One region of the Shewanella marisflavi genome, then DNA from elsewhere that is predicted to be linked to it. Evidence: predicted binding sites of a transcription regulator. Region 1 holds the regulator's gene; each other region holds the start of a gene.

Evidence for each region. The regulator sigma-54, encoded in region 1, starts transcription at its own class of promoters, with help from an activator protein. The targets are predictions, from matches to a motif close to GTTGGCACGNNNNTNGNNT.
Region 2: the regulator sigma-54 is predicted to act here: its motif matches at 2,663-2,681, upstream of CFF01_RS02090 (TorF family putative porin).
Region 3: the regulator sigma-54 is predicted to act here: its motif matches at 2,097-2,115, upstream of pdsR (proteobacterial dedicated sortase system response regulator).

The regions. Positions count from the first base shown of each region.
Region 1 covers NZ_CP022272.1:3,703,287-3,707,486, reverse strand. The annotation lists gene CFF01_RS16335 (HPr family phosphocarrier protein) at 1-110, opposite strand, end outside; gene rapZ (RNase adapter RapZ) at 103-951, opposite strand; gene ptsN (PTS IIA-like nitrogen regulatory protein PtsN) at 948-1,391, opposite strand; gene hpf (ribosome hibernation promoting factor) at 1,394-1,681, opposite strand; gene CFF01_RS16315 (RNA polymerase factor sigma-54) at 1,712-3,199, opposite strand; gene lptB (LPS export ABC transporter ATP-binding protein) at 3,332-4,063, opposite strand; gene lptA (lipopolysaccharide transport periplasmic protein LptA) at 4,060-4,200, opposite strand, start outside.
Region 2 covers NZ_CP022272.1:453,222-457,421, forward strand. The annotation lists gene CFF01_RS02080 (alanine/glycine:cation symporter family protein) at 1-1,123, shown strand, start outside; gene CFF01_RS19195 (hypothetical protein) at 1,383-1,556, opposite strand; gene CFF01_RS02090 (TorF family putative porin) at 1,896-2,588, opposite strand; gene CFF01_RS02095 (HU family DNA-binding protein) at 2,831-3,103, opposite strand; gene CFF01_RS02100 (hypothetical protein) at 3,387-3,791, opposite strand; gene CFF01_RS02105 (DUF4240 domain-containing protein) at 3,982-4,200, shown strand, end outside.
Region 3 covers NZ_CP022272.1:2,386,374-2,390,573, forward strand. The annotation lists gene CFF01_RS10430 (marine proteobacterial sortase target protein) at 1-1,104, opposite strand, end outside; gene pdsO (sortase-associated OmpA-like protein PdsO) at 1,228-1,974, opposite strand; gene pdsR (proteobacterial dedicated sortase system response regulator) at 2,194-2,886, shown strand; gene pdsS (proteobacterial dedicated sortase system histidine kinase) at 2,889-4,200, shown strand, end outside.

The sequences.
Region 1 (4,200 bases):
AGGGTGACTTGGGCATCGAACTTGGCGGCAAGTACTGCCAGCTTGGTGGCCGCCCTGGCGTGCAGTCCCAACTTATTGCAGATGGTCAGCTCGCGAGCCAACTTAGTCATGCTTTAGCTCTCTGTGACGAGCCTGTACCTTATGCTTGCCTTTGTTGAACAGCTTGGCCAGTTGGTCGGTGACATAGACAGATCTGTGTTGCCCACCCGTGCAGCCAATGGCAATGGTGAGGTAACTGCGGTTGTTACGCTCAAGATGAGGTAACCAGGTTTCCAGCAGGTTTTCGATTTGCCAGATAAATTTATTCACCAGTGGCTGCTGACTCAGAAACTGCTGCACTGCCTCATCGAGGCCGGTCAGGGGTCTCAGTTCTGGCTCCCAATGGGGATTTGGCAAAAAGCGCACATCGAACATGAAGTCGGCTTCGCTTGGCATGCCATATTTAAAGCCGAAAGATTCGAAGTTGATCACCAGCTCTTTATCGACTGTGCCCAGTAATATTTCGCGCACCTTGTCACTCAACTCATAGATGTTGAGGTTAGAGGTGTCGATATAGTGATCCACTAGCTTGGCGATGGGATCGAGCAGTTTGCCTTCGAGCTGAATCGCCTCCTTGAGAGAGACTTTTGAGCGTGACAGCGGATGTAATCTGCGGGTCTCGCTATAGCGCTTGAGCAGCACATTGTCGCTGGAGTTAAGGAAGAAACTTAAGATCTCGGTATCTTTCGGGAGCTTGGCCAGCTGCTTTTCCAACTGGATCTCTTCGCTGGGCATATTGCGCACATCGACGCTAATGGCCACCAGTTCGCTGCGTCCCTTGAGTTGCTCCAGCAGGGATTCCATCATCTGTAGGGGCAGATTATCGACACAGTAGTAGCCGAGATCTTCTAAGACCCTAAGTGCGACAGATTTTCCCGACCCTGAGCGTCCGGATACCAAAACCAATTTCATTGGGTGATCACCTGATAGAGTTCTGACTCATCCTTGGTTTTTCTTAGCTGTTTCATGATCGCCTTGTCATTGAGTTTCTCTGCCATGGCGGCCAGAGTACTAAGATGCTGCTCGCATTGATCTGCGGGCACCAATAATGCAAAAAGGATATCGACGGGCTTATTATCAATGGCATCGAATGCGATTGGTTCAGCACACTTCACCAGTACGGCCACTGGTTGCTCTATGTTCGTCAGCCGTCCGTGAGGAATCGCGATACCATTGCCTATACCTGTGCTGCCCATTTTCTCTCGAGCCAGAAGGCTTTCAAAAATCTCTTGAGAGGAGAGGGTGGGGTACTGGACAGCGGCTAAGTCGCTGATAAGCTCCAGTACCTTTTTCTTACTGCCCGGAGTGGCGCAGGTTGTGCACTCCGGCCGCAGGATGGTACTCAGTTCCATCGTTAATGTTTAGTAAGCTTCTCTTTGTGTTTAATGACCTGACGATCGAGCTTGTCAATCAGGGAGTCTATCGCGGCATACATGTCCGCATGTTCGGATGTTGCGAACACTTCTCCGCCACGGAGGTGTAACTTGGCCTCAACCTTTTGCTGCAACTTTTCGACATTTAATACAACGTGCACATTATTGATCTGATCGAAATGACGTTCAAGCTTTGTGAATTTCTCTTCAACATAGTTTCTTAGAGATTGGGTGATCTCGATATGGTGCCCAGTCAGGTTTATTTGCATAAAGATAGTCCTCCAGTTTCCAGTTACGTGTTATAAGCTCTTACGCTGATTCGAGGGCGGTATAAGCATTGCCTCTCGGTACTTAGCAATAGTGCGACGCGCCACTTTAATGCCTTGTTCAGCTAAGAGTTGAGCCATCTTGCTGTCGCTTAATGGCTTTTTCTGGTTTTCCGCAGCAACTAGCTTCTTAATAAAAGCCCGTATTGCTGTTGAAGAGCACTCTCCACCATCGTCAGTGCCGACATGGCTAGAGAAAAAGTATTTGAGTTCGAAGATCCCTCTCGGGGTATGCATATATTTCTGTGTGGTTACACGGGAGATGGTCGATTCGTGCATCTCCACCGCTTCGGCGATGTCGTTAAGCACCATGGGCTTCATCGCCTCTTCACCAAATTCGAAGAAACCTTGTTGGAAGTCGACAATGCAGTTGGTGACCTTTAGCAGTGTCTCGTTACGGCTCTCAAGACTCTTGAGGAACCATTTCGCCTCTTGCAGGTGACCACGAATAAACTGACCGTCAGCCTGGCTCTTAGTGCTGCGCGCCATGGCCGCATACTGCTGGTTGACGTTGATCTTGGGCATGCTATCGGGATTAAGCTCGACCACCCAGCGTCCCTTCTTCTTGGTGACGGTCACATCAGGGATCACATACTCGTCGCGGCTGGCGGTAATGGCCAGGCCTGGACGGGGGTTTAAAGTTTGAATGAGGGCGATAGCATCTCTTAGCTCATCTTCTTTAAGCTTGGTTTTGCGCATCAAGAGGCGGAAGTCGCGTCCAGCGATGAGATCCAAGTGCTCCTTGATCAACATGCGTGCATTGGCGATATGCGGGGTATCGTCGCTGTATTGGGCCAGCTGAATCGTCAGACACTCGCTGAGATCTCGCGCCGCCACGCCTATGGGGTCGAAGTGCTGTACTCGCTTGAGTACTGCCTCGACCTCATCGAGTTCTATTTCGGGATCGCCCATCGCTTCGAGAATATCCTCGCAGGTCTGGGTCAGGTAACCGCGTTCGTCAATGGCATCTATGATGGCGGTGGCGATGGCCAGATCGTTATCGGAAAAAGGGGTGAGATTCTTCTGCCATTCGAGGTGCTCGTATAGGCCTTCACTGGTCTCGCCCTGAAAAGGCATGTCGTCGTCGCGCATGGCGCCTGAGCTGGAGTTAGGGGAGGCGGTATAGACCTCGTCCCAAGTAGTGTCGACCGGCAGCTCGTCAGGCATAGAGTCTTGAGTCAGGGCGTCCGAGGTCTCGACGCCTGAGTTATCCTGACTCGAATCCAGCTCTATCTTGTCATCATACTTGCTGTCGAAATTGTCGACGGCGGTATCATCTTGTAGTTCGGCACTGGCGCCTTCTTGCTCTTCATCCAACTCCAGTAGCGGATTGGATTCTAATGCTTGTTGGATCTCCTGCTGCAACTCTAGTGACGACAACTGCAACAGACGTATGGCCTGTTGTAGCTGGGGCGTCATGGTGAGATGCTGACCCATTTTGAGCTGAAGTGACGCTTTCATCGTACTGCTATTCCCTTGTTTCTAATTATAAAATGAGAAAGCTCTGGCTAATTGGCCGGACAAATATAAAGGATAGTCCTTATGGCCACAATCTGATATTAGTTTCAGTTTATGGCCCGGTTATAAGATTAACTATAGCTTGAATTGTTCACCTAAGTACACTGCTCGTACTTGCTGATTGTCTAAGATTTCGGCGGGTGTTCCTTCGGCGATCAGATTACCGTGGCTGACGATATAGGCTTTCTCACAGACGTCTAATGTTTCGCGCACATTATGGTCGGTGATCAACACCCCAAGGCCACGGTTTTTGAGTTGCTCGATGATCTTTTTGATGTCGATGACTGAGATGGGGTCGACACCGGCGAAGGGTTCATCGAGAAGAATAAATTTCGGGTTCGCGGCCAGGGCCCTGGCGATCTCTACCCGGCGACGTTCACCGCCCGACAACGCCATACCGTGGCTGTCACGGATATGGGTAATATGAAACTCTTCCAGCAGATGTTCCAACTCCTCTTCGCGGCCATCGTTATCCAGATCGCTGCGGGTCTGCAGCACGGCCATGATGTTGTCGCGTACCGAGAGTTTGCGAAAGATGCTGGCTTCCTGGGGCAGGTAACCTATGCCTTTACGGGCGCGAAGGTGCATGGGGTCGAGGGTGAGGTCGTCATCATCGATATAGATGCGTCCCTTGTCGCTCTGTACTAGGCCGACCACCATGTAGAAGGTGGTGGTCTTACCGGCACCGTTTGGTCCCAATAGGCCGACGATCTGCCCGGTTTTGACTGTAAGGCTCACATCTTGGACAACGGCACGACTCTTATAGCTCTTGGCGAGGTTTTCCGCCTTCAAGGTCAGGTCTGTCATTGCTTTTCCTGTTCGGGTTGTTCTGGTTCTGGCTCGGGTTGCGCTTGTTTCTGCTCTTGATAGTTTTCAGGCTGAATAATGGTGATCACGCGGTCATTGCCTGTACTCTCGGCAATCAGCTGTTGCTGTTCAATGTT
Region 2 (4,200 bases), 1.1 Mb from region 1:
TATTGCCGGGGTGGCGACTGCCATCTTTATCGGCGGCCCAGGAGCTCTGTTCTGGATGTGGTGTACCGCTTTGGTGGGGATGGCGACCAAATTTGCTGAGGCCGTGCTGGCGGTGAAATACCGTGAAGTCGACGATAACGGTAATCATATCGGTGGCCCCATGTACTACATCAAGAATGGTCTTGGTAGTAAGTGGGCCTGGTTGGGAACCGCCTTTGCTTTGTTTGGTTCATTCGCTGGTTTCGGTATCGGCAATACGGTACAGGCCAACTCGGTCGCCGATGCCCTAAGAAGTAATTTTGATGTGCCAACCTGGGTCACTGGTGTGGTACTTATGGTGCTGGTGGGCGCCGTGCTCATGGGCGGTATCAAGCGTATCGCCGATGTGGCAGGAAAGTTGGTGCCGCTGATGACAGTATTCTATATCGCCGCAGGACTGTCGGTGATTGTGGTCAATGCGGCAGAGATCCCAGATGCTATCGCGCTTATCGTTCACAGCGCCTTTAATCCAGTGGCGGCTCAGGGCGGCTTTGCCGGTGCTGCTGTTTGGGCGGCGGTGCGTTTTGGTGTGGCTCGCGGCGTATTCTCTAACGAGGCGGGTTTGGGGAGTGCGCCCATTGCCCATGCGGCGGCGCAGACCAATAACCCGGTCGCTCAGGGCTTAGTGGCCATGCTAGGGACCTTCATCGATACCCTGGTGGTGTGTACCATTACGGGCTTGGCGATTGTTGTCTCCGGTGCCTGGACTTCTGGTGAGAATGGTGCCGCGCTGACTTCCTATGCTTTCTCGCATGCTTTACCTATGGGTAATTATATTGTGGCTATCGCCCTCTCTATTTTTGCCTTTACCACTATCTTGGGCTGGAGCGTCTATAGCGAGAAGTGTGTGCAGTATCTGTTTGGTGTGCGTGCGGTGAAGCCGTTTAGAGCCATCTGGGTCTTAGTTGTCCCGTTAGGGGCTGTCAGTTCACTCGACTTCATATGGCTGCTTGCCGATACCCTGAATGCCATGATGGCAATCCCTAACTTGATCGCCTTGGCACTGCTTAGCCCTGTAGTCTTCGGGTTAACCCGTGAGTACTTCATCAAGAAGCGCCAGCAGGAGGCCGAGGCTAAGAGTTAAGCGCTAAGAGTTAGCCTTGATATATGACAAAAAGCGCCCTTGGGCGCTTTTTTTGTGTTGCGAACTCTGTCGCTAGTGAAAATGCTAGTCGAGGCGCTTGGTGAAGCGCAGTGAGGCGACTAGGATGCCGACCAGGGTGAAACCGATCAACCAGAGGGCATCAAATGGCATGTCGCTCAGGGCACTACCGCGCAGCAAATAGATTCCGCTGCATGGAGCCTGGCCCCATGCAGCCTTTGATGAGCAGTTGCGGGGGAGTTCAGTAGAAGTCGCCTCCCATGGCTCGTTTTAGCGCCGCCTCTTCGAGTAGCTCCTCCAAGCGGCGTTTAACTTCGCGTCTGTGTTGTAATTCGCAGGCGGCTTTAGGGTTCTTAGGTGCTGTGATCGCTTCGATTTCAGCATCGTTCGGAATAACATCGAGTAACTGAGCCATAGTGAAATCCTCGTCAAATAAAGTGCTTGAGCATTCATTTGGTGCTACTTAGCACTGATTCGATTTAACATAAAGTCAACTGAGTCAAAGTGTTAGCCTTTTGGTCTCCCAAGGTGTCATCTGAGTTCAGAGCACATTAGCGAGCGCTAATGAGAAAAGTAGCAGGGGATTTTGGTTTTTTGTTTGATCGAGTTAACACAATTGCATTTGTCGGTGTTTACGATAAAAACTGTGCAGTTTAACCGAGAGGGCTAGGTTAATAATCTGTTTTTAATAGATTTATTTTTTAGGGGATGGTGAGTTGCCAGCTAAATTAGTGGCAACTCATCTAAATTTGGATCACAAATCGAAACTATAGCTGTAGCTCACCAGTACTTTTGGGTCGTCATCATCAAGGTCGGTATCGCTGACCATGAATGAGAAGGTGCCAAATTCGCTTTCTTTATCCAGTGACACTGAATAGTCCGCGTAGTTGTCTGTGTCGAACCAAGCATTGACGACATCACCGCTTGAGTAACCATAGTGAACATTTAGCGACAGGCTCTCTGATATCGGGAAGCTGATGCCAGCATTGATATATTGGAGATCTTTTTCGTCATAGGGATCTGAGGCGACATCGCTATCGGCATTCACGACATGGGAATAGGAGAGACTCAACCATTTCCAGCTTATGCCCACGGAAATTTCGCCAAAGTCTATGCTCGAATCGCTGTCGGGATAGGCGTAGTAGAGGTAGCCGATATCATAACCAAAGTCCTCGCCAACGCTGCCGGCATAGCCACCGTAGAAATCGATCTCATAGGTGGTGTCGTCGCCAAAATCGACATTAGAGGCCCAGGTGCCCAGGTAAAGGCCGCTGTCATGCTCATAGTCGATACCGCCTTGTATTGCGGCGGCGTCACCGGTTTGTGTGGCACCTCGCCATAAGTAGTTAGAGGTGGCGCCTATGTTGCCTGTTACGCTAGCGCTGGCTGGTAAGGCAACCATTAAGGTTCCCGCAAGGATGCTAAGGGTTCGCAATGCTTGTTTCATACTCATTCCTTTTATTGGTCTATGGGAGCGGCTCTGCCTGTTGTTATGAGTATTGTCAGGCCGCGTACAAGTTAAAGCGAAGAGTGTGCCAAGTATTTATTTGTTATTTTTCATGAGGTTATTTTGTTTGCATCATATTTAAGCAATAAGGTGGTGAAAAATGATGCATAAAATGCACTAGAAAAGTGCATAAAAAAACCTCCAAGTGGAGGCTTTTTCTTTGCGAGTAAAAAAGTAGCGATTTAGTTTACGCTGTCTTTTAACGTCTTACCGGCTTTAAACTTAGGTACTATGGCCGCTGGGATCTGAATTTCTTTGCCCGTCTGTGGGTTGCGGCCTGTACGTGCTGCGCGGCTAGTGGTCTCGAAAGAGCCAAAACCTACAATAGAGATTTTTTCGCCGTTCTTCATCGCTTCCGCTACCGTTTCTTCGAAAGATTTTAAGGCGCGAGCAGCTTCAGCTTTAGTAAGTTCAGCGCTTTCCGCTATTTTTGCAACAAGTTCAGTTTTATTCATTTGGATAGTCTCTTCTTTCCGTAGATTTAGTAATACCAATTACATTAGATACTTGCAATTGCTGGACTTAACATGCCACAAGCATCCCTATAATGAAAGCGGTTTTATGCACTTATACGAGGCTTTAGTCAAAATCAGTAAAAAATTAATTGCCATCTAGGGCAAGAAGGCAATCTGGACTTAGCGGCTTTGTCAGTCAGACGACTTAGATGATTTAACTACCTAAATAAAGTGGGCCATTGAGTAAGGCCCACTAGGTGGGATTTAGAGGTTGGACTGAAATTTATGCCTTTTCACCGGTATCTACAGGAGCGGCCAGGTAGTGCTTTAACCCCTTAGAGAAGGCCATATACCACTGAAAACTCAGCAGTATGAGCACGACCATGGCGATAGCCCAGATGGGAAGTTCCTGGCCGCGAACGACGACCTTAACGTCTTCTGGAGTGATCTGATAGGCGATGATGGCCGTGGCGCCCAGTGCCGTAAACCCAAGCGTCTGAATGCCGATATAGATTTTTAATACCAGGCTGGCCCAAGCGGTTCTGGCTATCAGACCTATCAACACGGGAATTACTCCTAGCGTAAAGAGATCAAAGGTCTGGCTTTCCAGTGCGCGCCAACCGGCGAGAATGGCGATGACAATATAGAGGGCGATCAGTAGCAATATGCTGGATGTCGGTCGATTCATCTTAATTAGTGTGCGGTTAATCATTTGCACCGCAGTGTAGAAAAATGGCGCAGCTTAGTCCAATGCTTTACCCAATTTAACCGCTAATGCTGCCTAGGCGCCTTGCTTAAGGTAATATGTCGCCCAAGTTGATAGGGTAACAGCAGTGAGCGGTTATCCACTGAGCGCCACGCCTTATGATGAGAAGAGCATGAAAGAAATTGAATTTTGGCAGTTAGTCACCCGCAGTCAGCCGCAGCAAGATCAAGAGAGCCTGGCCGCAGACTTGAAAGGGAAGCTTATGCTGCTGAGTGACGAAGAGCTTGCGGCTTTTGACAAGATCTTTTCCCAACAGATGCGCCGAGCCTATTTGTGGTCGCTCTGGGGGGCGGCGTATATCGTGACAGGTTGTGACAGCGAGTATGGCTTT
Region 3 (4,200 bases), 1.3 Mb from region 1:
GGATTTGGCCTGCATAATCGAATCCCCCGACATGGAGCCTGAGGTGTCGATTACCAAGGTCAGCTCCCGAGGCAGACGCACACGAGCCTTATCTTGAGGTGGCATCAGCATCACCAACGCGTAGCTATCTTGCTCTTTGACCTGAGCTGACGGCTCTCCATGAGTCTTACCTAATTGGCTAAACATGACCGCGCTGGGCTGCTCGGCCAGCTGCGGGCGCCACTTAAGCATAAAATCCCTGTCAGGACGCAAGTTATTGGTCAAACTAAGGCCAATTTTAGTGCCACCAAGTTGCGTCTGACGCATCTTGTGATACGGGGTTTCCAAGCGACTGATGGCCATGCCGGCATCTAGTACCACGTCCAGATAGAGCTTCTGCTCTCCTGATGCTTCTGGGACTCTATTGCCGAATGCCGATTGACCATCTCTCAGGTTAGCCTCTGCGTTTGGATCATATCTTGGGGTTATGGCGGTTGGAAAACGCAGGCTAAATTCGCCATCTTGATAACGCACCTGCTGCTGATAGGCTATCTCCACCACTAAGGCCTCACCCGGTCCAAGGTTAGCGACCTCAGATGAAAAGATATTCGGTCTTTGCTGACTGACCAGACTGGCCTTCTTACCACTGGCCTTGGCTTGCTCAAAGGTTTGCCGTGCCACCGCCTTAGGTTGGATCTCCCCGACGATCACGCGCTGACCTATCTGCAGTGTCAGACTATCGACCGCCGCATCGTGAGGCAGAGGAAACTGATAGCGGCCATTGAGCCAATGGTCGCTGTCGTTCACAAAAATTTGCTTTACCGAGACACGGTTGATCCAGCCAGAAATATTCATCTTCACTTGCGTATCCACAGCCAACGCCGTGGAAGACACTGACTTCTGACCCAGCTCGCCGCCGAGCTGATACTCCAGCACGCCTTGTCCAAGCACCTCAAGCTCATCTTGCTTAGTTTGAGTAAAGTGGCTTTCACTGACACTAGGAATTGCCCGCCCCCAAGCCGGGGTTGTCAGGCCAATCGTAGTCAAGCCAATCGTAGTCAAGCCAAATGCAGTTAAACTCGTCATGGCGAACAGGGTCATGTTCACTTCCCATAGCCGCGCCAATAGGCGGCGTCCTAGGGGAAAAAAAGCCCCCCTCGGGGGGCAAGGGTCGGTCTGGGATATCCTTAGACTCGCGCGCGGCAACATTTTAATTCTCCTTCTTACACGCTGCTTCATGGGCCTGACTTAGTTAGCTGCCAGTGCGGTATCGCCTGGCACTAACTTGATGGTCACGCGGCGATCGAAAAAGTCATTCTCGAAACTCTGTTCATCTTTCACTGGCGCGCTGGCACCAAAGGCCTTAGCGTCAAGGCGAGATGCATCCACCCCTTTGGCAAGCAAGTAACTTCTTACCTCGGCAACCCGCTGCTCAGAGAGCGCCTGGTTATAGCTGCTGTCACCTCGTCTGTCGGCATAACCGGTAAGATCTAACTTGAGCTGAGGTGATATCACCATGGCATCGGCTACCTCATCGAGCTGGCTCTGAAAATGGGGCTCAACGGTAGAGGAGCCGGTTTTAAACTGAACATTCAACCCGAGCGCCAACTCCTCTAGACGAGTGCCCTGATGCTGTCTGAGCTGGGCCAGCTCCACCTTGGCCTCTTGATACTCCTCCTGCACCGTCATGAGCGCCTCATTTTGCTGCTTGAGTGCCATCAGCCGAGACTCTTTTTCTGCCAGTGCCGTCTGTTGCTGTTTAATCTCACTGTCATTGGCCACCGTCTGACCTATCATGCCGCCGGTAAATGCGCCGATGATCGCGCCCACAGGGCCTGCCACCACGGCGCCCAGCACTATGCCTGATCCAACGCCGATCAGCGCTTCTTTATCACTCGATACCTCGGTTGTCGCTTGAGTGTTAGGGGCAGCGAAGGCCGCTGAGCTGCCAAATAACGAAACACTGATTAACACGGCAATGATCTGCTTCTTCATGGGAAATTCCTCAAGTTGACATGGATGGGTTATTTAGAACCTTGTGGTTCCTGTCGATGAGGTCATTAAATAACAGTGAAGTGGCAAGTCAGGGGTGCAAAAATGACGATGCAGCGACCAAATGTGGCAACAAAATGGCATTTTAGCCACACCACTTTTTTCGCCGAAAATTTGCTGTATAGTCACTTCCCAGAAACACGAAGCTGTATTGGATAGATAATGAAGCGTATTGCAATAGTGGAAGATGAAGCGGCTATCCGCGAGAATTACAAAGAGGTGCTACAGCAGCAAGGCTATAGTGTCCAGGCCTATGCCAACCGCCCTAGCGCCATGGAAGCCTTCAATACTCGTTTACCAGATCTGGCGATCATCGATATTGGCCTCGAAAATGAGATTGATGGCGGCTTTACCCTGTGCCAATCCCTCAGAGCCATGTCTAACACTTTGCCGATCATCTTTCTGACTGCCCGTGACAGCGATTTCGATACCGTCTGTGGGTTGAGACTCGGCGCCGACGACTATTTGAGTAAAGATGTCAGTTTTCCCCATCTGATCGCCCGCCTGGCGGCACTATTTCGACGCTCGGACATCCAAAATGGCGCTAACCCCCAAGATGGCATGATAGAGCACGGCAACCTGACCATAGATGTCAACCGTATTCAGGTCTACTGGAAACAGCTGCCTATCGAGCTGACGGTTACCGAATTTTGGATGGTACATGCCCTGGCCAAACACCCCGGACATGTACGCAGTCGCCAAGCGCTGATGCAAGATGCCAAGATCTATGTGGACGACAGCACCATCACCTCCCATGTAAAGCGGATCCGTAAGAAATTTATTAGCCAAGATCCTGAATTTGATTGCATAGATACCGTATATGGCATGGGTTATCGCTGGGACAACCAAGACTAAGCATGTTTAATCTACCCATCGGCCTGCGCACTAAGGTCGCCATCCTCTCCCTGTTTCTGCTCTGCCTGCCTTGGTTGGGCTACCAGTATGTGTGGGAGATGGAAAAATACCTGCGCTATGGTCAGGAAAAAACCTTGGAAGGGACCACTCAGGCCCTGGCCACCGCTCTACACGAACGCCCTAAACTATTCGACAAACAAGCCAGTTTCCTGTCACAGGTAAAAAAAGGACGGGATCTCTACGCCTATCCTTTAAGCGGTCCCATACACCTAGATGGCAAATTAGGCGAGTGGCAAAACAATCGTCATCGCGCCCTGGTTTATGGCGCCGACCACCAGCTATTTAAGGCCGATGACGGCAAGCCCCTTAATGTCAGTTTTACCCATATGGTGGGTAAATACGCCGGTTACCTGTACGCCTATTTCGAGGTAACCGATCCTAAGGTGATCTACCGCGGCACTAACAGCCTGAGAATCGACAATAACGACCATCTGGCCATCGCCACCTTGGCGCCCGATGGTCATTTTCGCCGCTATATCGTCGCCACCATACGCGATGGCTGGATAAGCGCCTTCGAACTGCCTGCCGATCCCAAACGCTCTCAACCGGTTACTCCAGAAGTGCGCATACAGGGCAAATGGCTCAAAACCGAAAAAGGCTACAACATAGAACTCAGAATGCCGCTGGAGATGGTAGGCAGCAAGCTGGGCTTTGCCATCGTCGATGTCAACGACAGGCGTAAACGCAATGTTGAGGCGATTGTCGGTACTTCGGCCACCGACGATGTCACCAAGCTAGGCACTGTGCTTGTACCTTCGCCAGAAATTGAAAGCATCATCAAGGGGATGAGCCATAACAGCTCACGGATCTGGGTGGTGGATCGCCATGGCCGGGTATTGGCTAAATCCGGCGATATCTACAGCAGCACCAATGTCTGGGCGCAAACCGCCACAGAACAGACACCCGACAGCTTCTGGGGGCGATTTAAGCAAAACTATTTGCATCCCCTCTACTACCGCATTTTGACCACGCCGCCGAAACATTTTGTCGACTCCCTGAAAGACTCGACCGTATTGGAGGGCAGCCATATTCGCAAGGCCTTAGCCGGTCAGTTTGGCTCCACCTGGCGCCTGTCGCCCGATGGCAAGGCGGTGATCCTCGCCGCCGCCAGCCCCATCTGGATCGATAACACCGTCATGGGCGTGGTGATCGCCGAGGAAACCACCCACGGCATCCGTACCCTGCGCAACAAAGCGCTCGAGAAATTGTTCAACGTGATCTTAACCGTGATGAGCATGGGCACCCTGGCGCTCT